DNA from 2 places in the Arthrobacter sp. 05T442 genome. Region 2 is predicted to be linked to the other one. Evidence: predicted binding sites of a transcription regulator. Region 2 holds the regulator's gene; the other holds the start of a gene.
What was found. The regulator Rex, encoded in region 2, represses fermentation and respiration genes when NADH is low (regulators of the CRP and FNR family bind a similar motif). The targets are predictions, from matches to a motif close to CTTGTGAANNNNTTCACAAG.
Positions count from the first base shown of each region.

Region 1 (14,708 bases), on a different contig from region 2:
GTTGCCGGATCCGGTCAGCAGCAGGGAGTGGAAGTGGATGTCCAGCTCCAGGAACCGGGGAACATCGCCGGCGTGGCCGGCGTCGCGCATTTCGTGGGAAATCTCCACGAGCTCGCGCCGGAGCTCCTCAGGAGCGTTCATAGCCGCAAGTTCCGCGGCGACGGGCTCGACGGCGGTCCGCAGCTCGGCGAGCGAGCGCAGCTGGGCTCCGCGGCCTGCGCCGGCCAGGCGCCAGCGGATCACCAGCGGATCGAAAGGGTTCCAGCGGCTGGCGGGCAGGACCCGGATGCCGACGCGCTTAATGGTTTCGACAAGGCCAAGGGACTGCAGGACACGGACGGCCTCGCGGACCACCGAGCGGGAGACCTTCAGCTCGTCCTCGAGGTGCTCGGCCAGCATGACGTGGCCCGCCGGGAGCTCGCCAGCGACGATGCGGGTCCCGAGGTGCTCAATGGCACGATGGTGGAGACTCGTTGACATAGTCGTAAGCATAGTGGCGCGGCACCGAAGGGGCCGGTACCGGCAGGCGGGTACGGGAAATCATAGACTGTTTATGACGCGCAGTATTCCGCCACGTGGGCGCTGCTTTCCCGTAGCCCGCGCAGATACATATGGTTTATTGACAGCCACTGATCCCAAAGAAGCGAGTTCCGCCGTCGTGCGGAACAAACTGCACTCGTTGCACAGAAATGAATTGGAGTTTTGATGTCAGCACACATCGGTGTCACCGGCCTTGCGGTGATGGGGGCCAACCTCGCCCGCAACCTGGCCCGGAACGGGTTCACCGTTGCCCTGCACAACCGGTCCGTTGAAAAGACCGACGCCCTGTTGGAGAAGCACGGCACAGACGGCGATTTCGTCCGCACGGAGTCGCTCCAGGAACTCGTTGACTCGCTGGAGAAGCCGCGCCGCGTGCTCATCATGGTCAAGGCCGGCAAACCGGTCGACTCCGTGATTGAACAGCTTGAGCCGCTCCTGGAGCCGGGCGACATCGTCATCGACGCCGGCAACTCACACTACGAGGACACCCGCCGCCGCGAGGCCGCGCTGGCCAAGAAGGATCTGCACTTTGTCGGCATCGGCGTCTCCGGTGGCGAGGAAGGTGCCCTGAACGGCCCCTCGATCATGCCTGGCGGCTCCAAAGAGTCCTACGACGCCCTCGGCCCGCTGCTGGAAAAGATCGCCGCCCACGTGGACGGCAAGCCCTGCTGCGCCTGGATCGGCACCGACGGCGCCGGCCACTTCGTCAAGATGGTGCACAACGGCATCGAATACGCGGACATGCAGGTCATCGGCGAGGCCTTCGACCTGCTGCGCTCAGGGGCCGGGATTGAACCGGCCGAGCAGGCCAAGATCTTCGCCGAATGGAACAAGGGCGATCTCGCCTCGTTCCTGATCGAAATCTCCGCCGAGGTCCTCGGCCACGTCGACGCGAAGACCGGCAAGCCGTTCGTCGACGTCGTGGTCGATGCCGCAGGCCAGAAGGGCACCGGCCGCTGGACGGTCATCTCCGCGCTCGAGCTGGGCTCCCCGACGTCGGGCATCGCGGAATCGGTGTTTGCCCGCGCCCTGTCCTCGCAGACCGAGCAGCGCCAGCTGGCCCAGGAACTCCTGGCCGGCGGAGAAGCCGCCGTCGAGGTCCCCGAGGGCTTCGTCGAGGACGTCCGCCAGGCGCTCTACGCGTCCAAGCTGGTCTCCTACGCCCAGGGACTGGACATGCTCAGCTCCGCAGCCAAGGAATACGGCTGGGACCTGAAGCTTGACGAGATCGCCTCGCTGTGGCGCGGCGGCTGCATCATCCGCGCGGAGCTGCTCAAGGAAATCACCAAGGCCTACGCCGCTGCGGAGAAGCCCGCCAACCTGCTCTTCGCCCCGGCGTTCACCAAGGCGATCGCCGAGGTCCTGCCGGCCTGGCGCCGCGTCGTCGCCACGGCGGTCCAGCTCGGCATCCCCGTTCCGGTGTTCTCCTCATCCCTGGCCTACTACGACGGCCTGCGCCGCAAGCGCCTGCCCGCCGCCGTGATCCAGGGCCAGCGTGACCTCTTCGGCGCCCACACCTACGGCCGCATCGATGCCGAGGGCACGTTCCACACCCTCTGGGGCGAAGACAAGTCCGAGATCGAGGCAGTGGACACCCACTAGGCGCTGCAACTCAAAGGGAAGCCGGGCTGGGAAACCACTCGGCCCTCCCGAACGGCCGGCACTTTCCAGATACTCTGGGGTGCCGGCCGTTCGTGTTGCACCGCAGCCCGGGCGGCTCGGGTCCATGCAGTCCCCGACACCAGGAGTCCGTCAGTGCCCCAGCCAGTAGCGTTTGTCACCGGTGCGTCCACCGGAATCGGTTTTGAGACCGCGAAAAAGCTTGCCGGGCACGGATTCACCGTCTATGCCGGTGCCCGCCGGGTGGAGAAGATGGAACCGCTGAAGGCCCACGGCGTCAACGTCGTGGCGCTGGACGTCACGGACGAGGAATCGATGGCAGCGGCCGTGGGCGACGTGTTGTCAGTCCACGGCCGGATCGATGTGCTCGTGAACAATGCCGGGTACGGTACGTACGGCTCGCTGGAGGAAGTGGAGCTCGCAGAAGGGCGGCGGCAGTTCGACGTCAACGTCTTCGGCCTGGCCCGGATGACGCAGCTCGTGATTCCCGGCATGCGGGCCGCCCGCGCCGGGCGGATCATCAACGTGTCCTCCATCGGCGGCAAGATGTACGAACCGCTCGGGGCCTGGTACCACGCCACCAAGTTCGCCGTGGAAGGGCTCAGCGATTCCCTCCGGATCGAGCTCAAGCCGCACGGCATCGGCGTGTCCATCATCGAACCGGCCGGAACCCACTCCGAGTGGGGCGCCATCTCCGCGCAGGGCCTGCTGGCAAGTTCCGCGGAGGGGCCCTACGCGGCCCAGGCCAAGGTGATGGCGGCGGCCCTGGCCACGACCGAGAAGGCGACAACGTCGACGAAGCCGGAAGTAGTAGCCGACGCGATAGTCCACGCCGCCACGGCGGCGCGGCCCAGGACGCGTTACGCGGTGGGCGGGAGCGCCAAGGCCATCCTGCTGCTGCGGCACCTACTGCCGGACCGGGTGTTCGACGTCGTGCTCTGGAGCATCTACAAGCGGTTTCCGGCTGCCTAGATCCGGTATTCGATGAGGTACTCGGCCGGGTCGACGGCGGGTTTGGTCTCGCGCTGCGCGTCGCGGTGACGCCAGGTTGCCGGCACGCCCGTGAGGATCGATTCGGCCGGGGCGTCCTTGACCACGACGGCGTTGGCGCCGATGGCGGAGTCCCGGCCGATCGTGATGGGTCCCAGGACCTTGGCCCCGGCTCCGATCACGACGCGGTCCTCGATGGTCGGGTGCCGCTTGATCTTGGCCAGGGAGCGTCCGCCCAGGGTCACGCCGTGATAGATCATGACGTCCTCGCCGATCTCGGCCGTCTCCCCGATGACGACTCCCATGCCGTGATCGATGAAGAACCGGCGGCCGATCGTCGCCCCGGGATGGATCTCGATTCCGGTGAGGAACCGGGCCAGCTGGGAAATCAGCCGCGCCGGGAACCGCAGTGCGGGGTTCTGCCAGAGCCGGTGCGTCACGCGGTGGAACCAGATCGCGTGCAGGCCGGAGTAAGCGAAGAAGTTCTCAAAAGAACCTCGAGCCGCCGGGTCGTGTGACCGGGCGGCATCGAGGTCTTCCTTAAGTCTTGCGAAGAAGCTCACAAAGACCTTTCTAGGGGAATCGTGGGACAGCGGGCTGGGACTCAGCCGCGGATGTCGTCATACAGCACGGTGGAGATGTAACGCTCACCGAAGTCGCAGACAACAGCAACAATGAGTTTACCGGCGTTCTCCGGGCGCTTGGCGAGTTCCAGGGCGGCCCACACGATCGCGCCGGAGGAGATGCCGCCCAGGATGCCTTCCTTGATGCCCAGATCGCGGGCGACCCGGACGGAGTCCTCGAGGGTGGCGTCGATGACCTCGTCGTAGACGTTGGTGTCCAGGATCTCCGGGACGAAGTTGGCGCCAAGGCCCTGGATCTTGTGCGGCCCCGGGGCGCCGCCGTTGAGGATGGCGGAGTCCTTGGGCTCGACGGCAATGATCTGGACGTCGGGCTTGCGCTCCTTGAGGACCTGGCCGACGCCGGTGACTGTGCCGCCGGTGCCGACGCCGGCGACGAAAATGTCCACCTTGCCGTCGGTGTCGGACCAGATTTCCTCGGCCGTGGTCTGGCGGTGGATCTCGGGGTTGGCCTCGTTGGCGAACTGCTGGGCCCAGATGGAGTTTTCCGTGTTGGCCACGATCTCCTGGGCCTTCTCGACGGCGCCCCGCATACCCTCGGAGCCGGGGGTCAGGACGATCTCGGCGCCGTAGGCGCGGAGCATGACACGGCGTTCGGTGGACATGGTTTCCGGCATGGTCAGGATGACTTTGTAGCCGCGGGCGGCGCCGACCATGGCAAGGGCTATGCCGGTGTTGCCGGACGTGCCTTCGACGATGGTGCCGCCGGGCTTGAGGGCACCGGACTTCTCGGCCGCGTCGACGATTGCGACGCCGATGCGGTCCTTGACGCTGTTGGCAGGGTTGTAGAACTCCAGCTTGACGGCCACCGTGGCATCCAGGCCTTCGGTCAGCCGGTTGAGCCGGACCAGCGGAGTGCCGCCAACCAGCTGGGTAACATCGTCATAGATCCGTGCCATGTATGTATGCCTGTCTGAAGAGGTGGGTTTGCTGAGGTCAGCCTAACGAGGGCGTGCAGACCCTAGCTAAGCATTAAGCCATGCAGAGTAATATTTCCTGGCCTTGGCAAGCTTGGGGTTGATGATCACCTGGCAATAGCCCTGCCCGGGGTACTTGCCGTAGAAGTCCTGGTGGAAATCCTCGGCCACATGGAACTTCGGCAGCCGGCTCACCTCGGTCACGATCGGGTTCGTCCACAGCGGCTGGTTCCGATCGATCGCCTCCTCGAACAGGATCTTCTCCTCGGTGGTCTCATAGAACATCGACGAACGGTACTGGGTGCCGACGTCGTAGCCCTGCCTGTTCAGCGTGGTGGGGTCGTGGAGTGCGAAGAACATGTCCAGGATGACCTCCACCGGGATGACGTCCTCATCGAATGTCACCGCGACCACTTCGGCGTGACCGGTGGTCCCGGAGCACACAGAGTAGTAGTCGGGGTTGCGGTCGTGGCCTCCGGTGTAGCCGGAAACAACCGAGCTGACACCTTTGGTTATCTGGTAGACGGCGTCAAGGCACCAGAAGCAGCCTCCGCCGAGGACAAAAGTTCTCATGCTCTCTTCAATGGTTGAACCGCCCCGATGATTCCCGGCCGGGCAGATCCGTGAAGTGGCGGGGTGGGGAAGTACCCCCGATAGGGTAAAAATGAGGGTATGGAACCTGTGAACACCGACGTTTCAGCTCATCCGGCCGAAGGCACAAACGGCGGCCCCAACAGCGGCACAAACGGCGGCCCCAACAGCGGCACCAGGACTGGCGCCAGCTCCGACGCCGGCACCGGTCCCGATGGGGACGCCGGCACTGAAGAGGCCGAAGGCGCCGCCACGCTGGGCATTATCCTCCTGGCGGTGGAGGAACTCTGGCCCGAATCACTCGCCGAGGACTGGGACGAGGTGGGCCTCGTGGCGGGCCGTCCGAACGCGGAGGTGCACAGGATTCTCTTCGCCGTCGACCCGACGCTCGACGTGATCGAGGAAGCCATCGACGCCGGCGCCGAACTGCTCATCACGCATCATCCGCTGCTGCTCAAAGGCGTGACGTCTGTCGCCGCGAATACGGCCAAGGGCAAGGCCATCCACCGCCTGATCGAGTCCGGGACCGCGCTGCTGACCGTGCATACCAACGGTGACTCCGCCGTCGGGGGCGTCTCGGACGTCCTGGCCGATGCGCTGGGCCTGCAGAACGTGGCTCCGCTGACCCCCGCCACGAACGGGCTCCCGGAGGAGGGAATCGGCCGGGTCGGGGATCTCGGGGAGGCGCTGACGCTGGGCGACTTCGCAGCGCGCGTGTTCGGCATATTGCCGTCCGTGGCCGGCGGCGTCCGGGTGGCCGGGGACCGGGACGGCCTGGTGCGGCGGGTCGCCGTGTGCGGCGGGGCGGGTGACTCGCTGTTTGGTGAGGTTCGCGCCAGCAACGCGGACGTGTACCTGACGGCGGACCTGCGGCACCATCCGGCGTCGGAGGCCCGCGAGGCTGCCGTCAACGACAGGCCCTACCTGATAGACGTGTCACACTTCGCCAGCGAATGGCTGTGGCTCCCCGCCGCCGCCGAAGCGCTCGGCAACGTGCTCAGCGACCAGGGGCACGACGTCGAGATCAGGGTCAGCACCACCAACAGCGATCCATGGGACTTCATTCTGACTCCGGGCTAAGCCTGGCGTGCGAGGGGCCCCGGGTGAGCGTAGCGAGGCCGGGGAGCACGCTAGGCGCTAGAGTCTAGGGAGCGCCGGTACGGTGCCCGGCTCCGGCCGGTAGGAACAAGCGGAGGTAATAGTGGCCAAGGCAGCACCGGCGGAACAGTTGAAGTTGCTCGAATTGCAGGGACTCGATGCCAAGCTCAAGTCCTTGTCCAACCGCCGCCGAAGCCTTGAAAGCGATTCCCGGATCACCGATCTCGAAGCGGCCCTCAGCGTGGCCAACGGCGAGCTCGGTGCGGCCAAGGTGGCCGTCCACGACGCCGAACTGGAGCTCAAACGCGCCGAAGCCGACGTCGAGCAGGTGGCCTCCCGGATCGGACGCGACGAGGCCAGGCTGAACAGCGGCACGGGACTGTCCAAGGACCTCGTTGCCCTGCAGCGGGACCTCGTCTCGCTCAACAAGCGCCGCTCTGACCTCGAGGACGTCGAGCTCGAAGTCCTCGAGCGGCTGGACTCCCTCCGCCTCCGCCAGGCCTCCCAACAGCAGATTGTCGATGACATCCAGGGTTCGTTCGGTACCATCCGGGCCGAACTGGACGAGCAGCTGGCCGAAATCGCCGCCGAAGCCGCGGTGGTGCGCGGACGCCGAGCGGAGTTCGCCGCCGGGCTGGACGCGGGAATGCTCGCGATCTACGAAAAGACCCTGGCGAAGCGCGGCGTGGGCGCAGCCCGGCTGTTCCACGGCACCTCGGAAGGCTCCGGCATGCACCTCAGCCCCGGTGACCTGGCCGAAATCACGGCCGCGGCCGAGGACGACATCGTGTTCTGCCCCGACTCCGGCTGCATCCTGGTCCGTTCGGCCGAGTGGGCCTGAGAGGCCACTAGCCGGGCAGGATGATGTTCAGCGTGTGCGGCTTCCGGGCCGTACCCTCGACGAGTTCCGCGGTCCACTTCTCGGCCGCGGCCTTCTGCAGCCGGGCCGGGGTCGCCGGAGCCTTGCCCCGCCGCTGCAGCAGGTGACGCGCCAGTTCACCGCGGGTGTGCTTGGCGAAGTGGCTGACCACCTTGCGCACACCGTTGGCCTCGGTGAAGACGTTGACCGCGACCGTCTGCGCCGGCGGGGGAGTCCAGGCCGCGGCATAGGTGCTGGAGCGGCAGTCCACCAGCAGTTCGCCCGCCGTTACGGCCGCCAGGGCCTCGTTCAGCTGCGGTTTCCAGAAGGACGCCAGCCGTCCGACGTCGGGCAGCGCGGTACCCATGGACAGCCGGTACGCGGGAACTTTGTCGGCGAAGCGGATCGCACCCCAGAGCGCGGAGATGACGAACACGGACACATCGGCCTTCTTCCGCTGCACCGCCGTCAGGGTGTCGTAGCCGAGCGCGTCGTACAGCACACCGGAATAGACCTGGTGGGCGGGCGCCGCCGGTTCGGCGTGCAGCCGTGTATTGCGCTCGACGTCGGCCTTCAGGGACGCGCCGACGCCGAGAAGCGCCAGGGCGTCCTCGTGGGCGCTGACTGTGCCGAGCGCGTCGAGGACCTTGGTCCGGCAGGTGTTGAGCGTCGGGAAGCTCAGGGCGGCCCAGTTGACGGCGTCCCCGCCGGCAGCAGGGGTCTTGCCCTCGGAGGGCGGCAGCAGAATCAGCACCGTACGATCCTACCGGCGACAGCTTTGCGCGGTTTCAGGCAGCCACCCCCCCGGAGCCCGGCGACTTTTCCCTGCCATGCGAGCAGCAGCACACCAAGACCACCCATGGACAGACGTCGAACACGAAGCGGTTGCCGCTCCCCGTGCCGTGCAGGAACACCGCCACGGGGAGCGCCTGCAAGCGGGCCTTTCTACGCCGCCTTGATCGCGGCCGAGGACGCCGGCGAGGACGCCGGCCCCACTGCCTGCGCCATCGCCTGGGCGGCCTGGTTCTCACGGGCGAGGAAAGCGGAGAGCTCCCCGATGGTGCTCATCAGCGGCGCAGGGAAGACGACAGTCGAGTTCTTGTCCACCGCGATTTCCACGAGGGACTGCAGGTTCCGCAATTGCAGGGCCAGCGGGTGGGCCATCATGGTGTCCGAGGCCGCACCAAGGGCGGCAGCGGCAATGGACTCGCCTTCGGCGGCAATGATCTTCGCCCGCTTCTCCCGCTCTGCCTCAGCCTGCCGGGCCATGGCGCGCTTCATGCTCTCTGGCAGCTGGATGTCCTTCAACTCCACAAGGGTGACCTCGACGCCCCACTCCAGCGTCAGTGCGTCCAGGATCTCCCGGATGTCGCTGTTGATCCGCTCGGTTTCGGACAGCGTCTGGTCCAGGCTGTGCCGGCCGACAACCTTCCGCAGCGTGGTCTGGGCGATCTGGTTGATGGCCGCCGCCACGTTCTCAATCGCCACGACGGACTTCACAGCGTCGACCACGCGGTAGTACGCCACCGCGGAGATATCGACGCTCACGTTGTCCTGCGTGATGATGCCCTGCGACTGAATGGGCATCGTCACGATCCGGAGACTGACCAGCTGGAGCCTATCGATCACAGGGACGATGAAGCGCAGGCCCGGCATCCTCACGCCGACAACGCGGCCCAGCCGGAAGAGGACGCCCTTTTCATACTGGCGCACAATCCGGATGGACATCCGCGCCAGCGTCACCACCACAAAAATGACGACGAGCAGAACGACGATGCTGGTGAGGTCCACGCGGATCCCCTCCTGGTCTAACCTGATTCCGGGTGCCGGGCCGGCCCCGATCTTCCTTCAATTCTCCCACCGGGGACAGGAAAAGGATCCCGGTGGGACGGGGCGGAGGGGAGCCCGTAGAATGTACAGCGGATGGGTTGACCAGGCGGCCGCGCGTCACGCAAGTGGCTCGAGGAACGTCCGGGCTCCGCAGGGCAGGGTGGTGGGTAACGCCCACTCGGGGTAACCCGCAGGCCAGTGCCACAGAGAACAGACCGCCCGCGTTCCGGCCGTGTCCGCACGGCCGGGGGAGCAGGTAAGGGTGAAACGGTGGTGTAAGAGACCACCAGCTTCCCGGGCGACCGGGAAGGCTAGGTAAACCCCACCCGGAGCAAGGCCAGACAGGACACGTTTGAGGGCTGCCCGCCCGAGTGTCCGGGTAGGCCGCTGGAGGGCGTCGGCAACGGCGTCCGTAGATGGATGGCCGCTATTCCCGCGCCGGTAACAGCGCGGGAACACAGAACCCGGCGTATCGGTCAACCCATCCATTTTCTTGGGCTTTCCTGTGCTGCGCCCGTGTGAGTGATTTCACGTGTAACCGGGCGCCGGCCGCTGTACTGCCGACCTAGAATGGATAGCGAACGTAGAAGTTCTGCCGCCGGGTCTGCGTTCGCAGCCGGCGGCTTTTTCTTTGCGCAACACAAGGCGCCCGGGGTGGACCGAATCCCCGCCGGCGCCGAGGTGCCGGATATCCTCCGGCGGCCGACTTCCGCATACGACGTCGTATGTGGTTGATTCTAGGAAGGTAGTTCTGTGAGCCAGACATCAGATTCTTGTCTTGATACGTGGATGGGCCGTGAGGCGCTCGCCGAGGCCATGATCCCGGTGATCGGACGGCTGTACCGCGAGAACAACGTGGTGACTTCCATCCACGGACGCAGCCTGATCAACAAGTCCACCATGAACATCCTCAAGGCGCACCGCTTCGCCCGCCGGATGAGCAAGGAAGAACTGCGCCTCGAAGAGACGGCGCCGCTGCTCGATGCCCTGACGAAGCTGGACCTCGGCGCGGCGGCCATCGACGTTGCCCGCCTCACCGAGAAGTACCGCGCCGAAGGCGACGGCGCCAGCCTGGATGAATTCCTCCGCGGCGAACTCGCCGAGATCGTCAGCAAACGCGGCGGGGACGACCGCACCAGCACCGACGTCGTCCTCTACGGTTTCGGACGCATCGGCCGGCTCCTGGCCCGCCTCCTGATCGAAAAGGCTGGCGGCGGCCACGGCCTGCGCCTGCGCGCCATCGTGGTGCGCCGCGGCTCCGACAATGACCTCACCAAGCGCGCGAGCCTCCTGCGCCGCGACTCCGTGCACGGCTCCTTCGAGGGCACCATCAAGGTGGACCTCGAGAACGACACCATCACCGCCAACGGCGTCCAGATCCAGGTCATCTACTCGGACAACCCCGCCACGGTGGACTACACCGCCTACGGAATCCACGACGCCCTCCTCGTCGACAACACGGGTCGCTGGCGCGACGCCGAGGGCCTCTCCCAGCACCTGCAGAGCAAGGGTGTTTCCCGTGTCCTCCTCACGGCCCCCGGCAAGGGCGACCTGAAGAACATCGTGCACGGCATCAACCACGGCACGATCACCGACTCGGACAAGATCGTGACTGCGGCGTCCTGCACGACCAACGCCATCACGCCGGTGCTCAAGGCAATCAACGACCGCTACGGCGTCGTGCACGGCCACGTGGAGACTGTCCACTCCTTCACGAACGACCAGAATTTGATCGACAACTTCCACAAAGGTGACCGCCGTGGACGCTCGGCGGCGCTGAACATGGTCATCACCGAAACCGGTGCCGCCAAGGCTGTCGCCAAGGCCCTGCCCGAACTGCTGGGCAAGCTCACCGGCAGCTCCATCCGGGTCCCCACCCCCGATGTGTCCCTCGCGATCCTGAACCTGAGCCTGGAAAACGGCACCACCAAGGACGAGATCAACGACTACTTGCGCGAAATGTCGCTGCACTCCGAACTCCGCAAGCAGATCGACTATATCGATTCGCCCGAGGTTGTCTCCACGGACTTCGTCGGCTCGCGCCGCGCCGGCATCGTCGACGGGCTGGCGACGATCTCCAACGACAAGAACCTGGTTCTGTACGTCTGGTACGACAACGAGTTCGGCTACAGCTGCCAGGTCGTCCGCGTCATGGAGGAAATGGCCGGCGTGAACCCGCCGTCCTTCCCCGCGAAGGACGCCGCCTCGGTCCTGGAGGCAGCCGGCCTGCCTGTGCAGGTCTGATCCCCGGCCACGACTTATTGCTCTTTCCCGGCCGATGTACTGGAATCGGCCGGGAAAGGGAACCACAATGGAGCAATGGAACAGAACTCGGCTGTGGAGCACGAAACCACCCTGGAACACGCGCTGGACGTCGCGCGTAGCAACGTCAAGGAAGCCAAGCGACTCCTTGACGATGCCGTCGCCAAGCGTCAAGCCGGTGAGCTCGACGACGCCCGGGTGAACCAGCTGCAGGCGCTCATGGACCTCGCTGCGGAAGACCTCCATCGGGTGACCAAGGAGCAGTAGGGCTGGAGCGGGGCTCCGTGCCGCGGCACCGCCCCTCCAGGGTGCGCCTGCCGTGGAACTGTTCCTCCACACTGTGGACAGGGCCCCCTGCGGCGACGCCCGGGCCTAGGCTCGTGGTGTGCAGCAGAAGCTCTCAGCCCGGCCATACCCCTCACCGTCGTGAGCTTGAACTGGACGGACTTCCGCCATGCCCGGCGCCGTTCCCGTCAGGCCTGGGTGATCCTGGCCACGGTGTGCGCGCTGTTCCTGGGCACCTTGGGCTGGTTCTTCACCGCGGGCCAGTTCGCTGCCTCCGAACCTGAGAGCAGCGGCCCCAGCGAGGCTCCCGTGCTGGCAGCGGGCTGGATGATGCCTGTCGCCCCCGTGCAGCCGGTGCCGTCCGGGGCGGCAGCGGCCGTGCTGGACACGCTCGCGGTCAAGGGCCGGGCGGCCAAGGACAACTACGACCGGGATGCCTTCGGCCAGGCATGGCTTGATGTGGACCGCAACGGCTGCGATACGCGCAATGACATCCTCCGGCGCGACCTGACCGGCCCCGAATTCGTGGAGGGTTCCCGGTGCCAGGTTGCCGGCGGAACCCTCCGGGAACCGTACACCGGCCACCCGATCACCTTCCGCCGGGGAGCCGAGAGCAGCAAAGCCGTGCAGATCGACCATGTCGTGGCCCTCGGTGACGCCTGGCAAAAGGGGGCCCAGCTGTTGACAGCGCAGGAACGCGAACATCTCGCGAACGATCCCCTCAACCTGATCGCTGTGGACGGACCCGCCAACCAGGACAAGAGCGCCTCCGACGCCGCCACCTGGCTGCCGCCGAACAAGGCCTTCCGCTGCCATTACGTTGCCCGCCAGATCTCAGTGAAGGCGGCCTACCAGTTGTGGGTCACGCCGGCGGAGAAGGAAGCGATGAAGCGGGTCCTCGGCGCGTGCCCTCAACAGCAGACCATCGTTCCGCACACTGGACCCGTGGCTGAAGCTCCGGCCCGTTGACATGCCAAGTGCGGGGGGTCTAGAACTGGCCTGTCAGATACAGCCCACCATTCTAGGAGCAGAAATGGCTTCCTCGGCCTTCGGAGTTGTGCACTTTTTCCCAGGCGGAACGAAAGAGCAATACGAGGCATCAATTGCCGCCGTGCATCCCGGCGAAGGCCGCTTGCCGGAGGGCCAACTCTTCCACGCCGGAGGCGCATCTGCCGGGGGCTGGACGATCATGGCGGTCCATGATTCGAAAGAGAGCTGGGAGAAGTTCCGCGACGGCATCCTCATGCCCCGAATGCAGGCCGGCATCGAGGGCGGGTTCACCTCCCCGCCGGAGGAGACGGCTATTGACCTCTACAAGGTCCTGCCCTAGCCGACGCGTCCCACGCGCCTCGGCGGCTCACCGCCGAGGCTACTGGCGGCCTTCAGGCGCCAGGGCTTCGAGTTGAGCCTCCAGGCGTTCGACGTCGGCCCGGTGACACAGTTCGGTGGCCGTAGTCGTCACGGTGGCAGTGCCGGCGGCGACAGCCGCCCGGAAGGCCGCTTCAAGACTCCGTCCTTGCGCCAGCCGAAGCACGAAGGCTGCCAGGAAGCTGTCGCCGGCTCCGACGGTACTGCGGACCTGCACCGGGGGCACGGTCAAGCGGAGGGTGCCGGCTTTCGAGGCGAGCACGGCACCCTCGCCACCAAGGGTCAGGGCGACGAGTTCGGCTGAGCCGTCCTCAACCAGGGCGGACGCCGCTTCCAGCTGGCTTTCGTCGCTCTCCAGCGTCAACCCGAGCTGCAGCCCGAGTTCCCGCCGGCTGGGTTTGACCAGGAATACTCCCTCGGCGAGGGCCTCGGCGAGTGACGGTCCTGACGCGTCCACGATGCACCTCGCGTGGTGCCGACGCGCAACGCGGGCGACCCTGGCATAGAAATCATCGGGAACCCCCGGCGGCAGGCTGCCGCTGGCAACCACATAGCCGCCCACCGGGATCGACTCCTCGAGGAGAGCCAGGCAGGCGCGCCACTCGGCCTCGCGCAACTCGGGTCCCTCCAGCACGAAGCGGAACTGGTTGCCAGTGGCCGTCTCGTCGACGGTGAAGTCCTCGCGGGTGCTCCCGCTGATGGGCACCACCAGGGTCGGGATCCGCTCGGCCTCGATGAGCCGGCGGTACGCCTCCCCGGTGGGTCCGCCCGCGGTGTAGATTGCCAGGGTCCGGCCGCCGAGCCGTTGCACCACCCGGGCCACGTTGACCCCGCCGCCGCCCGGGTCGACGCGGCTGGCACTGCACCGGAGTTTGTGGCCGCTGGTGACCAGTTCGGTAGAGGTGCTGATGTCCAGCGCGGGGTTCACAGTTAGCGTGAGGATCGGCTGCATCGCCGGTGATGCTGAGGCTTCCATGGCCCAAGCATAGAAGAGCCCGCCGGGGCCGCCGCCAGGTCGGCCGCCAGAGCCCGCCAGGTCGGCCGCCAGGCCGCACTCTTGTGGGCCCCCATCCCCTCCGCGAGAATGGGCGCGGTAGGAATATCGCCACGCCGGGACGACTGGAACGGGAAACCATGGCACATCGCAAGGGCGGCCAAGGCACGGAACATGCCGGTAGCAAGGGGCATCCGGGACGTGCCGAGCGGCGGCCGGCCAGGCTGAAGCTCAACCTCTATGAGACTGAGCTTTTTCGCCTTCAGGCCGAGTTGGTGGCTCTGCAGGAATGGGTCCGCAGCACCGGAGCTCGGGTGCTCGTGATCTTTGAGGGCCGGGATGCAGCCGGCAAGGGAAGTGCGATCAAACGGGTCACCGAGTACCTGAATCCACGCTTCGCCCGGATCGTGGCGTTGCCGGCGCCCACGGAGCGCGAACGCGGTGAATGGTATTTCCAGCGCTATGTGTCGCATCTCCCCGCCGCCGGCGAAATCGTCCTGATGGACCGGTCCTGGTACAACCGCGCCGGCGTCGAACACGTCATGGGCTTTTGCACCCCTGCCGAGCACAAACGCTTCATGGCGCAGTGCCCGGTCTTTGAACGTCTGCTCATCCAGGACGGCATCCTGCTTTTCAAGTACTGGTTCTCGATCAGCCATGCCGAACAGGAGCGGCGGTTCCGGTCCCGCCTGGATGATCCCATGCGGCAGTGG
Region 1 covers NZ_JBFTKM010000009.1:49,382-64,089, forward strand. Annotated here, with positions in the region: gene AC1DES_RS10630 (FadR/GntR family transcriptional regulator) at 1-480, opposite strand, end outside; gene gndA (NADP-dependent phosphogluconate dehydrogenase) at 706-2,142, shown strand; gene AC1DES_RS10640 (oxidoreductase) at 2,296-3,132, shown strand; gene epsC (serine O-acetyltransferase EpsC) at 3,129-3,713, opposite strand; gene cysK (cysteine synthase A) at 3,755-4,690, opposite strand; gene msrA (peptide-methionine (S)-S-oxide reductase MsrA) at 4,757-5,281, opposite strand; gene AC1DES_RS10660 (Nif3-like dinuclear metal center hexameric protein) at 5,381-6,379, shown strand; gene AC1DES_RS10665 (zinc ribbon domain-containing protein) at 6,501-7,238, shown strand; gene AC1DES_RS10670 (YaaA family protein) at 7,246-8,010, opposite strand; gene AC1DES_RS10675 (slipin family protein) at 8,202-9,047, opposite strand; RNA gene rnpB (RNase P RNA component class A) at 9,181-9,574, shown strand; gene AC1DES_RS10685 (glyceraldehyde-3-phosphate dehydrogenase) at 9,840-11,330, shown strand; gene AC1DES_RS10690 (hypothetical protein) at 11,406-11,615, shown strand; gene AC1DES_RS10695 (HNH endonuclease family protein) at 11,775-12,602, shown strand; gene AC1DES_RS10700 (hypothetical protein) at 12,667-12,963, shown strand; gene AC1DES_RS10705 (1-phosphofructokinase family hexose kinase) at 13,003-13,977, opposite strand; gene ppk2 (polyphosphate kinase 2) at 14,136-14,708, shown strand, end outside.
Region 1: AC1DES_RS10685 (glyceraldehyde-3-phosphate dehydrogenase) is a predicted target of Rex. The motif match lies at 9,602-9,621, and genes of this name have one in related genera.

Region 2 (14,708 bases):
CATTACTGGTCCTTCTTTGGCTCGTGCGAGCCGGCTGTTGACTGGATGAAGTCTGCTTCGGGATGTTCCAGGAACGTTTGCCCTGCACCGGCGTCCGTCGCGGCAGAATCCGCCCGGTCATTATGCACCGTTCCGCTGGGAGCCGACTGGGAATCCCGGCCGGCAGCTGCGGCGGAGGGGTCGTCGTCGCCGAGCTGCCATGCGTTGACGAGCAGGGAGCGCAGGGCGGCGGCTTCTCCGGCGAGCCGGTGGTCCTCGCCGCGGGCCAGCAGGCCGTATTCCACCATGGTGCGGCCGTCGGCATGTGTCCCGGTCCGGATCCAGACGCGGCGGCGGTTCACGTACAGGGACGTAACGAGGCCGGCAACGGCCACGAGCGCGAAGATCAGCGCATAGAGCTGGCCCGGGTTGTGGTGGATGTCCACGCCGACGTACCGCTTCACGCCGTCGAAGCTGATGGAGCCCTTGCCGTCGGGCAGCGTGTAGCTGGCGCCCGGGGTCAGGACAATGCCCTTGGTGGGCAGGTTGCGGGCGTTGAGCGGGGTCAGTTTCTGCACATCGAGCTCAAACACGTTCTGCGCGGTGCCACCGTTCAGTCCGAGGTCGCCGAAATACGAGTTCAAGGTCAGCTGCGGGTTGATGAGCTCGGGATCAGCGCTGAAAGACACGCCCTGGTCCGTGACGAAAGCGGTGGGCAGGAAAAACCCGGCAAAGGCAAGCTGCTCGGGCTTGGCGTCCGGGACCTTGATGACCACGGAGGAATAGTAGTTCTGGCCCTGGAGCTTGGCCACGACGGGGCCCTGCATGGCGATGTTTCCGGCACCGTCGCGGACGGTGACGACCGGCGCATAGCCGTTGCCGGTGAGGTAGACACTGGTGCCGCCCAGGCTGAGCGGATCGTTGACCTTGAGCACTTCCTTCTTGGCGGGGGCGTCCGGGGTCTCCTTGGTGGTCACATCGGCTTTGAAGTCGATGGGCTGGCCGAACTTGCCTTTTGATTCGCGGTCGAACGTGATGTCGAACTTGTCCAGCTGGACCGAGTAGGGCTGGAGCTGGCTGCTCTGGAAGTTGGTGCCCGGGGTGAACTGGTCGTAGCCGACGAGCGTGTTCACGAAGGTGTCGCCCTCCACCAGGATCCGCTGGCCGCTGTAGCCAAACAGGCCGCCGGCCGCTACCGAGACCAGCACGCCGATCAGCGCAGTGTGGAAGAGAAGGTTGCCCACTTCCCGCAGGAACCCGCGCTCCGCGCCCAGGGACGGCCGCGCGCCGTCGCGGTCCCTGATGTCCACCCGGTATCCGCGCTTTTTCAGCACCGTGGCGGCGCCGGTGATGGCGTCCGACGCCGGGATCCCGGCGTCGGCGGGAATCACCAGCGTCCCGTACTCGGGCAGCCGCGAGAGCCGTGCCGGCGTGCGCGGCGGCTGTGAGCGCATGGCCTTGTAGTGCGCAATGGCCCGGGGTATCACGCAGCCGATGAGCGAGATGAACAGCAGGATGTAGATCGCGGAGAACCACGCGGAGGAGTACACGTCGTAGAGCTGCAGCGAGTCCAGGAGTTTGCCGTAGTCCGGGTGGTCCTTGATGTACTGCGTCACGATCGAGGGGTTGGCGGGGCGCTGGGGGAACAAGGATCCCGGAACGGCGGCGACCGCCAGCATCAGCAGCAGGAACAGCGCGGTGCGCATGCTGGTCAGCTGGGTCCAGGCCCAGCGGAGCATGCCCACCGGGCCGAGCGACGGCAGGACGGCCTCGGCCTTGGCTGTTGCAACGGGGTTGGCGGCGTCCGGCTTGGCACCGGGGTTGGCGGCGTCGGCCGGGGACTTCTTCTTTACGTTCACTCGCTCGCTCATCAGATCGGCAATTTCACATCGGTTTGGAACCAGTACTGCAACCCGGAAACCCAGGCCCCCCACACACCGCTGGCCATCAGCAGGCCCAGCACAATCAGGATGCCGCCGCCGGTGCGCTGGATGGCGAGGCGGTGTTTGCGGAAGAAGGACATCACTCCGACGCCGCGGCGCACGGCCAGGGCAATCAGAAGGAACGGGATCCCCAGCCCAAGGCTATAGACGAAGGCCAGGAAGGCGCCCTTGGCCGCAGAGGAACCGCCCGAGAGGCTCAGGAGCTGGACGGCGGAATAGGTGGGGCCGATGCACGGCGCCCAGCCCAGCCCGAACGTGATGCCCAGCAGCGGCGCGCCCCACAGGCCTGCCGGCGGTTTGGCATGGATCTTGGCGTCGCGCTGGAGCCAGCCGAAGCCGCCCATGAAGACGACCCCCATGACAACCACCAGAATCCCGAGCAGCTGGGTGATCCACTTGTTCTGCGAGCCGGTGATCAGGGTCCCCAGCTGGCCGAACGCCCCGCCGAGCAGGACGAAGACCGCAGAGAAGCCCAGGACGAAGAGTCCGATGCCGGCCAGCATGCGGCCGCGCTTCTGTTTCTGCAGGTCGACGCCGGTCAGCCCCGTGACGTAGCCCAGATACCCGGGCACGAGGGGCAGCACGCAGGGCGAAAGGAAGGAGACGAAGCCGGCCAGCAGCGCCACGGGCACGGCAAGCAGCAGCGAACCGTTCAGGATTGCTTCGGCGAAGGGGCTGTTCACGCAGGCCGCCGCTACTCGGCCACGGCGGCGTCGATGAGGGACTTGAGGGTCCCTTTCTGGATCTCGCCGAGCACGCGGGAGGCGACGCGGCCCTGCTTGTCCAGCACGAGCGTGGTGGGGACGGCGCCCGGGGGCACCAGGCCCGAAACGGCCAGCAGCACGGCGCCGTCCTTGTCGTTGAAGCTCGGGTACGTCAGGTTGAACGACTTCTCGAACGCGTCCGCCGTTGCCTTCTCGTCGCGGAGGTTCACGCCGAAGAACTGCACGCCCTGGCTCTTGAAGTCCTGGTGCAGGGCCTCGAGCGACGGCGCTTCGACCCGGCAGGGGGCGCAGGCGGCAAACCAGAAGTTCAGGACGGTGACTTTGCCCTGGAAGGCCTCCGGCGTCACGGCGGTGCCGTCGAACAGGGTCCCCTTCACCGCCACCGGGCTCTTGCGGTCGGCGGCGGCGAACTCGGTCACGGATCCGTCACCGGCCACGTAGTTCTTGTTGTCCCCGGCCTTCGCCTGTTTTGCGAGCGCATCCTCCTGGGCACAGCCGGAGAGCCCGAGCACTACCGCCAGGGCGGCGCCGCCAGCAGTCAAAATGCTGCGGCGGGACGGAGTTGCGTTCCGGTCGCTGCCTCGCACGCTCAGGCTCCCGGGGTGCTGGCGGCACCGGGCAGGAGGGCGGCGGCGGGCTCACTGTAGTCAACACGGAGGAGGTTGCCGGCGTCGTCGAACACGAAGGACGTCAGCGATGTCAGGGTGCATTCGCGCTTGCGCGGATCGTGCCACAACGGCTTGCCCTCGGCGCTGAGCCGGGTGGCCCAGATGGGAAGCTGATGGCTGACCAGGATGGCCTCGGCACCGTCGCCGCCGAGCTCGATGGCGTGCAGGCGCGCATCCTGGACCGCCGCGATCACCCTGGCAGCCTGCTCCTGGTAGGGCTCTCCCCAGGAGGGGCGGAACGGGTTGCGCAGCATCGGCCAGTGCTTCGGCTTGAGGATCTCTGCCTTGGTGACGTGCATTCCCTCAAAGTAATTGGCGGCCTCAATGATCCGGTCCTCGGTAACAACGTCGAGGTTGAGTGCCTCGGCGATGGGCCGGGCGGTCTCCTGCGCACGGGTCAGCGGCGAAGCCACGAGGTGAACGATTTTCGCCCCTTCCGCGGCGCGCTCACTGAAGTGGTCCGCGAGCACCCGGGCCATCTGCCGGCCGAGCTCGGAGAGGTGGAATTCCGGCAGCCTGCCGTACAGGACGCCGTCGGGATTGTGGACCTCGCCGTGGCGGAGCAAATGAACAGTGGCTTGGGGCATGTGTACCAGTTTCGCAAAGATGTCGGGCGATTTGAAATCTTCTACGAGAAGTAGAACTGAAGAGTTTCAAGAAATGTTCCCCGGAGTTGGAATAAAAGATGCAAATGCATGTTTATACTGGGTGAAGCGGTTAGTTGAGACTTCAACCAATGATGCTTCAACTAACGATCAGACGAACACCGGCACGACCCACCCGACCCAAGGAGAACCACCATGGCACTTCCCACCAACGTCACCACCGGAACCTGGACGCTCGACAACTCGCACAGCGAGATTGGCTTCACCGTCCGCCACGCAGGCATCAGCAAGGTCCGCGGACAGTTCAAGGACGCCGAGGCGACTCTGGACCTGGCCGAGAACGTGGCCGATTCCAAGGTCAACGCCACCATCAAGACCGCCAGCTTCGACTCCGGCGACGTCAACCGCGACGGCCACGTCCGCGGCGAGGACTTCTTCGACGTCGAGAACTTCCCGGAAATCTCCTTCGTCTCCAGCACCATCGTTCCGAAGGGCGACGCCTACGAACTGCAGGGCGAGCTGACGATCAAGGGCGTTACCCGCCCGGTCGCCCTCGAAACCGAATTCAACGGCGTGGCCGTGGACCCCTTCGGCAACACCCGCGCCGGCCTCACCGCCGAAACCACCATCAGCCGCAAGGACTTCGGCTTGACCTGGAACGCAGTCCTCGAAGCCGGCGGCGTGCTCGTCAGCGACAAGGTCGCCATCAACCTGGAACTGGCTTTCATCGCTCCGGCAGCCTAGTCAGCACCTCCCAGGACTGACCGGCCGACGCCGGACGTCCGCATCCAGCGCCCCGTTTCGTCACGTGATGAAGCGGGGCGCTGGCTTTTTCCCTCGGGGGCCCGTGCGGAGCGCTTGAGGGTTCGCCGGACGCGTGCAGGTGCCGCGGTCGACCCGCCCCGCAGCTGGCCCAAATTCCCTAGAGAACAGGGGCACCGCGGTCTAGAGTGAACCTCATGACCAACCCCAGCGACGTACCCCCGCCGGAGTACGGTGGCGCCCGTCCCGCGCCGGCAGGCCATGTCCCGCCGGCCGGTTCCGAGCCGCCCAGGATGAACCCGCAGGGTCCCCCGGGGTATCAGCCGCCGGGCCCGCAGGGTCCCCCGGGGTATCAGCCGCCCGGCCAACAGGCACCGGCGGGCGGGGTCCTCTTCGGAATGCCGGCGGACCGCCCCAGGAGCTTCAGTGACGCAATGCCCCACGGGGGCCTCTCTGGCATGTTCAGCGCCACCGCCATGCCGAACGAGCTCAAAGTCTCCTACTGGATCTGGCTCATCGGCGGGCTCCTCGGCCTTCTCGGCGGAGTCATAGGCCTGTTCGGATCCTTTGTCATCTTCGCTTTCGCCCCGGCTGTGGGCCTGCTGGTGCTCCTGCTGGTCCTGGTGGCGCTCACGCTGGCGGCAGCCCAGATCATCCTGGCCATGAAGATGAAGGAAGGCAGGGAGTGGGCCCGCTTCGCCCTCACGATTGTTGCCGGCATCTCTTTGGTTCTCGCTGTCGTCAACGCCAGCGCCGTGGCCGGCAGGGGCGGCGGCAGCATGCCGAGCTTCGTCATCAGCCTCGTGGCGACCGTGCTCATGTGGCTGCCCAACTCCCAGGCCTGGTTTGCCGGGCATCGGGGCCGCATTTAACGCGCTCGCGCCCCGGAATTCCAACCGTGACCGCCCCGGGGTTCCAGCCGTGGCCGCCCCAGGGCACTTGTCCCTGAGCAACCTCATGGCCTTCCGGACCGGGACCGAGAATACCTGTCCGGAATGATCCGCACGGCGGCACGGCCGCGGTACGGTGGAATTAAACCATGCTGGGGGCAGGGCAGGATCGCTGGTCCCGGTGGCCTATTCAGATGCCGATACGCAAAGGACCGCTTAATGAGCAACCCCCCAGTCCAGCCTCCGACTCCGGAAGCCCCCGAGCCGGGCGGACGGCCGGAGCCGGAATACGGCCAACAGGCCCCGCAATACGGCCAGCAGCCGCCCCAGGCCCCGCAGTACGGGCAGGCACCGTCCGCCCCGCAATACGGCCAGCAGCCGCCCCAGGCGCCGCAGTACGGGCAGGCTCCGTCCGCCCCGCAATACGGGCAGCAGCCGCCCCAGGCGCCGCAGTACGGACAGGCACCGTCCGCCCCGCAGTACGGCCAGCAGCCGCCCCAGGCGCCGCAATACGGGCAGAACGCTCCGCAGCCGCCGCAGTACGGGCAGCAAGCACCCCAGCCGCAATACGGGCAGAACGCTCCGCAGCTCCCGCAATATGGCCAGCAGGCGCCCCAATACGGGCAGCCCGCATACGGGCAGTCCCCCTACGCCCAGTACCCCTCCGACCAGGCGCAGGTTCAGGGCGGCATGCCTAAGCTCGTCAACACCGCCTTCTGGCTGATCGTCGCCTCGGGGGTCGTATGGGTGGTCTCCCTGCTCATCGGGTTGGCCACGTTGGACACCCCCGACGTCCGGAACATGTTCGACCAGCAGATGGCTGCCAGCGGGACCAAGATCGACTTCAACGCCATCAAGGGTTTCCTGGTCGGCACCATCGTGGTGTTCGCCGCGGTCAGCGCCGGGCTGTACGCCCTTGTGGCCATCAACGTCCGGAAGGGCAAGAACTGGGCGCGCATCCTGGGCACGGTCTTTGCCGCACTCTCAGTGTTCAGCATCTTCCCGCTGAGCATCGGAACTGTGGCGGCCCTGGCCGGCATCGCAGGAATCGTTTTGCTGTACCTGCCGGCAACCTCGCCATATTTCCGGAAACCGGAGCCGTTCACGCACCCGTACGGCCAGCCGGGAAACCCCTTCGGCAAGTAGCCCCAGGGCGACAGCGCACAGGGCGCGGGGCCGGACGATCTGGCTGGAGCTAGTCAGCATCCTCCGGGTCCTGCGCCCTTTGTGCGTGGTAGGCGAGGATCTGCAGTTCAGTGGCCATGTCCACCTTCCGCAGGTTGACCCCGGGCGGGACCTGCAGCATCACCGGGGCGAAACTGAGGATGCTCCGCACGCCCGCGGCGATCACCCGGTCGCAGACGCCTTGCGCCACCGCAGCGGGCAGCGCAAGGACCACCATATTGGCACCGGTCCGCTGCAGGACGGGCTCGAGGTCGGCAGCATCACTGACCCGCAACCAGCCCACTTCACTTCCCACCACCATCTGGTCGGCGTCGAAAATCGCCACGATATCAAAGCCCCGCGACTCAAATCCGCCGTAGCGCGCCAGGGCCTTGCCAAGGTTGCCGGCCCCGACTATGGCGACCTTCCAGTCGTGCGTCAGGCCCAGGGCCGCGGCGATGTGCCGGTTGAGGTACTGCACTTCGTAGCCCACGCCGCGCGTTCCGTACGAGCCCACGTAGGAGAGGTCTTTGCGGAGCGTGGAAGAGCTGACGCCGGACGCCTCGGCCAACGATTCGGAGGAGACGCGGTCCACGCCTTCGGCCAGCAATGTGGTCAGGGCGCGCAGGTAGATGGTCAGCCGGGCCACGGCCGCGGGTGGAATCTGCTTGGCGGCAGTCCCTGCTCCCCCGGGCACAGCCTCGGGGGATGAATCCAGCGAAGTCACTATCTGCTCCATTGCGTCGCGTTGTGCTTCCCACTCTAGAGCCCCCGCACTTCAGGCAACAAAGCAGCCAAGCCGCCGGGACGGCGGCGTATCAGGACTGTTGGCTGAGGGCCCGCCGCAGTGTCCGCGACAGGCGTTCTTCGTCGATCTTCCAGAAATCCCGCTGGACGCCGTTGACCAGCACCACGGGGATCTCCTCCGCGAAGCGCTCACGCAATGCGGCATCATCGTCGATGGACTGCTCAGTCCAGTCAAGGCCGAGAGCAGCCGTGACACGGCCGACGGCCTCGCGCGCGTCGGCGCAGAGGTGGCAGTTGGCTTTGGTGATGAGTACTACATCGGGGAAAGACGCGGGCTTGGCCATGCATCCACGGTAGCCCGGCGACAGCTCCGGCGTCGACGCGCGGCTCGTCCGGAGCCGGATCGGAGGCCTGTGGGGCCGGAGGACGCCGGGCATTGACTAGACTCGTGGCATGCCCGAGGAGAAGTACGTCGCTGTGGCCACCACGCCCGTTGCGTCATCGCAGCATGGCGAAGCCGCCTTTTTCGACGTCGACAACACCCTCATGAAGGGCGCCAGCCTTTTCCATGTGGCCCGCAAGATGCACCAGCGCGGGGCCTTCACCCTTCGCCAGGCTGCCGGCTTTGCCTGGAAACAGCTCATGTTCGTCCTGCGCGGCGAAAACATGGATGATGTCCACGCTGTCCGTGATTCTGCCCTGTCCCTGGGCGCCGGGATCACGGTTGAAGACATCAAGGCGCTCGGCGAAGAAGTCTACGACGAAATGATTGAGTCCCGGATCTGGCCCGGGGCCAAGGCCCTGGCCGAACAGCACCTCCGGGTGGGACGCAAGGTCTGGCTCGTGACGGCGACGCCGATCGAGGTCGCCACGGTCATCTCAACCCGGCTGGGCCTCACCGGCGCCCTTGGCACGGTGGGCGAGATCCAGGACGGGTCCTACACCGGTCGGCTCGTGGGAGAGATCCTGCACGGCCCGGCGAAGGCGGTGGCCGTGCGCGGAATTGCGGCCGCCCAGGGGCTGGACCTCAACCGGTGCTGGGCCTACAGCGACTCGCACAACGACATTCCGCTGCTGAGCATGGTGGGGCATCCGGTGGCGATCAACCCGGACTCCAAACTGCGCAGGCACGCCCGCGAACACAACTGGCCGGTGTACGACTTCCGGTCCGGACGGCGCGCCGCCACGCTGGGGCTCAAGGCCGCCACGGTCGGCGGGGCCATCTACGGCCTCTGGCGGGGATTCTCCCGTTTCCGCGGCCCCATGCCCTAGGCGGGGCGCTTTCTCGCTACAGATTCGGACCCCGGCCGCGTTTTCGGACCCGCGCTGCGGGGCTTTTCGCTACAGATTCGGACCCCGGCCGCGTTTTCGGACCCTCGCCGCGGGGATCCGGTCAGCGCACGTCCGGAACCGGCGCGAAAATCCAACTTCCGCGCAGTCTCGGGCGAGGTCAGGCCGGCCCACCCCCTCAGACCCGGGCTGGGCGTACAACAAAAATGCCCGCTGCCGGGATGGCAACGGGCATTTCACGCAGTGCGAAGTATTGCTACTTCTTATTGCGGCGCTGGTGGCGCGTCTTGCGAAGCAGCTTGCGGTGCTTCTTCTTGGCCATACGCTTGCGACGCTTCTTAATAACTGAACCCACGAAAGTTCCTTACCGGCTAGATGCAGTACCTGCCTGTTGGAAGGGGTCCGCGGGCTAAGCAGCAGACTGAAACAACTGACAGGTTCTTACAATGACGTAAAACGTTCCTTAACAGGGTACCGCCTCTCGGGGGCACCCCACGACCGCAGGCCCTACGGCGGACCTGCTGCCGCCGATTCGGACCGCAGGCGACGCCATGACCGCTTAACCAGTCTCCGTATGACCGTCGACAACGGCACCCTTGACATACTGTTCGACGGCGTTCTCCGGCACCCGGTAGGAGCGGCCGAAGCGGACGGCCGGCATCTCGCCGGAATGCACGAGCCGGTACACGGTCATCTTTGACACCCGCATAACTTCCGCGACTTCAGCCACAGTCAAGAAGCGGGCCTTGGAGAAGTTGGCCTCCGTAGACATTTTTTCCTTGTTCCTTTGCTCAATCGACCGGCAACCCCACCTGGTGACATGGCGGTGTGCCGATGCTGAGCCATACAACGACCATGTGCTAGTAACTCTAGAGGCTCATGGTGCCAATGTGAAAGGCTTCCGCAGGAATCACCACACGCGCTCCGCAGGAATCCCGAAATTGCGCTCGGCCCGACGGCTACGCCTTGTCCGGTCCGGCTTTGCGCACGGGCGCCACAGTCCCGTCGGTGCCGTAGTCGCCCTCGGAGTACTGGCCGACTTCCGACTCGGCGCTGCGCCCTGGAGTTGCACCGGCATCGCCATAGTCGGCCTGCACATAGCGCCCGGATTCCTCGGCCTTTGTGCCCAAGGGTTCGGGCAGGCCGCCTTCGCTGCCGGCGGCACCATAGTCACCCTCGGTGAACTGGCCTTCCTCGTCGTCCGAGTGGCGTCCTGCCTGCGTCCCGGCCTTGCCATAGTTGCCTTTGACGTACCGGCCCCGGAGTTCGGGGGCTTCCGGCTTCTCTCCGTTGCCCGTTGCTTCCGTGGGCTCGTCGAACTCGCTGCTGCCGCTCATCATCTTGCCTTTCCCGAGATGAACTCACGCGTCGTCTTTGGCGCAATTTAAGTCTATCGAGGGCCTCTTCGCCGCAACAGGGCGGCACTGCCCGCGGACCGGCCGATGGCGGTTATCCGGCGCCGGCCGGGGCGCGACCGGCCGGTGCCGACTAACCGGCGCCGCCAGGCCGGCGCTGGCGGGGCCGGTCAGCCGCGGGCCCGGCGCGTGCGAGCCGATGCCGCCAGTTGGCCGATCACCGACGCCGTCACGTCCCATTCCATGCACGCATCCGTCACGCTCTGGCCGTAGGTGAGTCCGTCCGTGCCGGCGGCGTGGCGGGCCACGTCCAGGTCCTGCGCCCCGCCCACGAGGAAGCTTTCCAGCATGATGCCGGCGATGGCGCCGGCAGCGGACCCGCCGTTCTCCAGCTGGGCGCCGATTTCGAGGGCTACTTCGGCCTGGCGGTGGTGGTTCTTGCCGCTGTTGGCGTGGCTGGCGTCCACGATAAGCCTCGGGTTCAGCTGCTTGGCCGCCAGTCGGGCCGAGGTGGCCTCGACGTCGGGTGCAGAGTAGTTGGGACCCCTGCGGCCGCCGCGGAGGATGATGTGGGTGTCCGGGTTTCCGGCCGTGGCCACGAGCGCGGCCCTGCCGTCGTCGTCGATCCCCAGGAACGCTTGCGCCGCCGCTGCGGCGCTGCACGCATCAAGGGCCACCTGAAGGTCGCCGTCGGTGCCGTTCTTGAAGCCGATCGGCATGGACAGCCCGGATGCCAGCTGCCGGTGGATCTGGCTCTCCGTCGTGCGGGCCCCGATGGCACCCCAGGAGACGAGGTCCGCCATGTACTGCGGGCTGATGGGTTCGAGGAACTCGGTGGCGGCGGGCAGGCCGAGGGCGGTGACCTGGCGCAGGAACCGGCGGGCGGCGCGCAGGCCCGCGGCGATGTCGTGGCTGCCGTCGAGCCGGGGATCATTGATGAGCCCCTTCCAGCCGACCGTGGTCCGCGGCTTCTCGAAGTACGTCCGCATGACGATCAGCAGGTCCTCGCGGTGCTTCTCGGCCTGGCTGACCAGCCGGCGGGCGTATTCCAGACCGGCTTTGGGGTCATGGATGGAGCAGGGACCCACGATCACGAGGAGCCTGTCGTCGACGCCGTCCATGATTGCGCGGACCTCGTCCCGGCCGCGTCCGATGACCTCCGCCATGCGGGTGTCCAGCGGCAGTTCCATGATCATGTCCTGCGGGCTGGGCAGCGGAGTGAATTCGCTGACGCGCAGATTCGAGGTGGACTGCTGGGTTGCGGGGGCTGCTTCGATGCTCACGTTCGGGTCCTGTTCCACGTGCGGAGCGGGCCCTGATCAGAACCCGCCGGAGAAATGGCGAAGGGCAGAGAATGATCTCTGCCCTGTTGGCTCTGAAGGAAAGTTGGATGCGTGTCAGTTAGACGCGGGCCCCTCCAGAGCCAACGAAAAATACGCATACCAACGCTTAGTCATGGCTTTGACGATAGCCCCGGCGTCGGCGACAGCGCAACCTTGCCGGGCTGATCCACGTAACACAACAGCGCCGGGGCAGCCGGCGGTGAGCCGAAGTGGCGGTTCGCGAGCGCACTGCCCGCCGGGCCGCGCCCCGGCAGTGCCCGGGCAGTGCCCGGGCCCGCCGGGCCGTGTCCGGGCCGGAACCTACCCCGGGGCGGACCGCTCCCCCTACAGTGTGGTTAGACCCCAGACGAAATGTCCGCCCGCCACACATCCCCAGATCCGTTCCGGAGGCCCGCCATGACCCACACCGTCCAGCCCAGCAACCCCGAGGTAACGCCCGGAGCGGAAACCGCTTCTGTGGCTTCCGCACCGGCCGCTCCCCGCGCTGTCCCCGCCGCTCTGAGGCGCAGGGTCCCCAAGTACTCGGATCTCGCGCCCCTGATGCAGTTCAAGAAACCCGAGTTCAGCCGGGCAGCCAGGCTCCGCCGCGCCAGCACCATCTGGGACCTGCGCGATATGGCCAAACGCCGCACCCCGCAGGCCCCGTTCGACTACACCGACGGCGCGGCCGAAGCCGAGATCACTTTGCGGCGGGCGCGCCAGGCGTTCCTGGACATCGAGTTCCGGCCCGGCATCCTGCGCGATGTCTCCAGTGTGGACCTGCGCACCGACATCCTGGGGAAACCGTCCCGCCTGCCCGTGGGGATCGCCCCGACGGGCTTCACCCGGATGATGCAGTCCGAGGGCGAGTACGCCGGTTCCCGGGCCGCCGCGGCCGCCGGCATCCCGTACACGCTTTCCACCATGGGCACGGCGTCCATCGAGGATGTGGCGGCAGCCGCCCCGGACGGCCGGAACTGGTTCCAGCTCTACCTCTGGACGGACCGCGACCGCTCGCTCCAGCTCATCGAGCGCGCAGCAAAAGCCGGAAACGACATCCTGATGGTCACGGTGGATACCGCCGTCGCGGGCGCCCGTCTCCGGGACGTGCGCAACGGCATGACCATCCCGCCGGCCCTGACCCTCAAGACCGTGCTGGATGCCTCCTACCGCCCGGCTTGGTGGTTCAACTTCCTCACCCACGAGCCGCTGACCTTCGCCTCGCTCTCCCGCTACACGGGCACGGTCGCGGACCTGATCAACTCCATGTTCGACCCCACCCTGACCTTCGATGACCTGGACTGGCTGCGCGAGACCTGGAAGGGCAAGCTCGTGGTCAAGGGCATCCAGACCGTGAACGACGCCCGCAAGGTGGTGGACCACGGCGCCGACGGCATCATCTTGTCCAACCACGGTGGCCGCCAGCTGGACCGGGCACCCATCCCGTTCCACCTGCTGCCCGAGGTCAAGGAGGCGTTCACCAAGGACAACACCGACGCGGCGATCATTCTGGACACCGGCATCATGAGCGGCGCGGACATCATCGCGGCGCTGGCGCTGGGCGCGGACTTCACGCTGATCGGCCGCGCGTACCTCTACGGGCTCATGGCCGGCGGCCGGGCGGGCGTGGACCGCGCGCTGCAGATCCTGGAATCGGACATGCGCCGCACCATGGCGCTGCTCGGCGTCAGCAAGATCGCGGACCTCACCCCCGACCACGTGCGGATCCTCGGCACGTAACCGGCCCGACCACCCAACTGACTAGCAGCAGGGGCCGTTCTCAGCGCTCAAAACGGCCCCTGCTGCCAGCTAGTTGGGTTACTTCTTGCGGCCGAACTTGGGCAGGTTCGCCAGGAGATCGGCGGCCCTGGTGGCGGCGCGCCCCACCGTGCGTCCGATCTGCTGCGGCATCTTGTCCTCGCCGGCCGTGCCCACCGGGATGACGACGGCGGGGCTCAGCGGGCTGCCCGCCGGACGGCTGGCCAGCGCCGCGGCTGCCTGCAGTGACCCGGCGGCGGCCGGTGACGCGGCGGCCGCTGCGGCAAGGCCGTCCGGGGAGGCCTTGGGAACGGTCGGTGGCACGCGCCCTGGCGCGGCTGATGCGGTCGCCGCGGAGCCGACGTCGAACGTCTCCAGCCAGCTGGCGATTCCGGCCAGGGGCTTCGGGTTCAGTGCGTAGTAGCGCTTCTGGCCCTGGGCACGCATGCTCACAAGGTCCGCTTCCCGGAGGACTTTGAGGTGTTTGGAAATGGTGGGCTGGCTTGCCTCAAGCTCCTGGACCAGTTCCCCCACTGCCTTGTCCCCCTTGCGGAGGGATACCAGAATGTCACGCCGGGTTGCCTCAGCAATGACGGCAAATACGTCGTCTGTCACCATGGCATCCACACTAGCGACATATACGCCGGATGGCATCCACTATTTGTTGGGGCCTGACCAGCACCGGCTAGTCGAACCAGGGGTCCAGCCCGTAGAGGGGAAAGACTTCCTTGCGGGTGGCCATCACAGTGCGGTCGACGTCGTCGTTGGGGTCGAAGCCGACTTCCCAGGAACGCCACCAGAGGTCGACGTCGTCCCCCATGACGGACGGGGGCTCCACACCGAACTTGGCGCCGTACTTTTCCCGGACATAGCTCCGCCAGTCCTCGGGAACCGGTGTGCGGAGCGGGACGGGACGGCCGGCCGCAATGGCGATGAGGTGGCTCCAGGACCGCGGGACCACAGTGACAACGTTGTAGCCGCCGCCGCCCGTGGAAATCCAGCGGTTGTCGCAGTAGCGGGCTGCCAGATTGCCGACGGCGGTGGCCGCCTCACGCTGGCCGTCCACACTGATGTTGAGGTGGGTAAGCGGATCCAGCCGGTGGGAGTCGCAGCCGTGCTGGCTGACGATGACTTCCGGTTCGAAGGCACCGATGAGCTGCGGCACCACCGCATGGAACGCCCGCAGCCAGCCGGCGTCCCCGGTGCCGGCCGGGAGCGCCACGTTCACGGCACTGCCCAGGGCGTTCGGGCCGCCGATCTCGTTGGCGAACCCCGTGCCGGGAAAGAGCGTCAAGCCCGTCTCGTGCAGCGAAATGGTCAGGACCCGGGGATCGTCCCAAAAAATGCTCTGCGTTCCGTCGCCGTGATGGGCGTCGACGTCGACGTACGCAACGCGCTGCACGCCGCCGTCGAGCAGCCGCTGGACCGCCAGGGCGGCGTCGTTGTAAATACAGAAGCCGCTGGCACGTTCGCGGGCGGCGTGGTGCATTCCGCCACCAA
Region 2 covers NZ_JBFTKM010000001.1:129,561-144,268, reverse strand. Annotated here, with positions in the region: gene ccsB (c-type cytochrome biogenesis protein CcsB) at 1-3, opposite strand, end outside; gene resB (cytochrome c biogenesis protein ResB) at 3-1,850, opposite strand; gene AC1DES_RS00670 (cytochrome c biogenesis CcdA family protein) at 1,850-2,605, opposite strand; gene AC1DES_RS00665 (TlpA family protein disulfide reductase) at 2,617-3,234, opposite strand; gene AC1DES_RS00660 (histidine phosphatase family protein) at 3,237-3,902, opposite strand; gene AC1DES_RS00655 (YceI family protein) at 4,116-4,664, shown strand; gene AC1DES_RS00650 (hypothetical protein) at 5,117-5,554, shown strand; gene AC1DES_RS00645 (hypothetical protein) at 5,792-6,718, shown strand; gene AC1DES_RS00640 (redox-sensing transcriptional repressor Rex) at 6,768-7,463, opposite strand; gene AC1DES_RS00635 (glutaredoxin family protein) at 7,555-7,827, opposite strand; gene AC1DES_RS00630 (HAD family hydrolase) at 7,937-8,755, shown strand; gene AC1DES_RS00625 (30S ribosomal protein bS22) at 9,030-9,128, opposite strand; gene AC1DES_RS00620 (helix-turn-helix domain-containing protein) at 9,333-9,545, opposite strand; gene AC1DES_RS00615 (hypothetical protein) at 9,733-10,113, opposite strand; gene AC1DES_RS00610 (3-deoxy-7-phosphoheptulonate synthase) at 10,299-11,411, opposite strand; gene AC1DES_RS00605 (alpha-hydroxy acid oxidase) at 11,868-13,190, shown strand; gene AC1DES_RS00600 (ArsR/SmtB family transcription factor) at 13,269-13,826, opposite strand; gene AC1DES_RS00595 (acetoin utilization protein AcuC) at 13,894-14,708, opposite strand, start outside.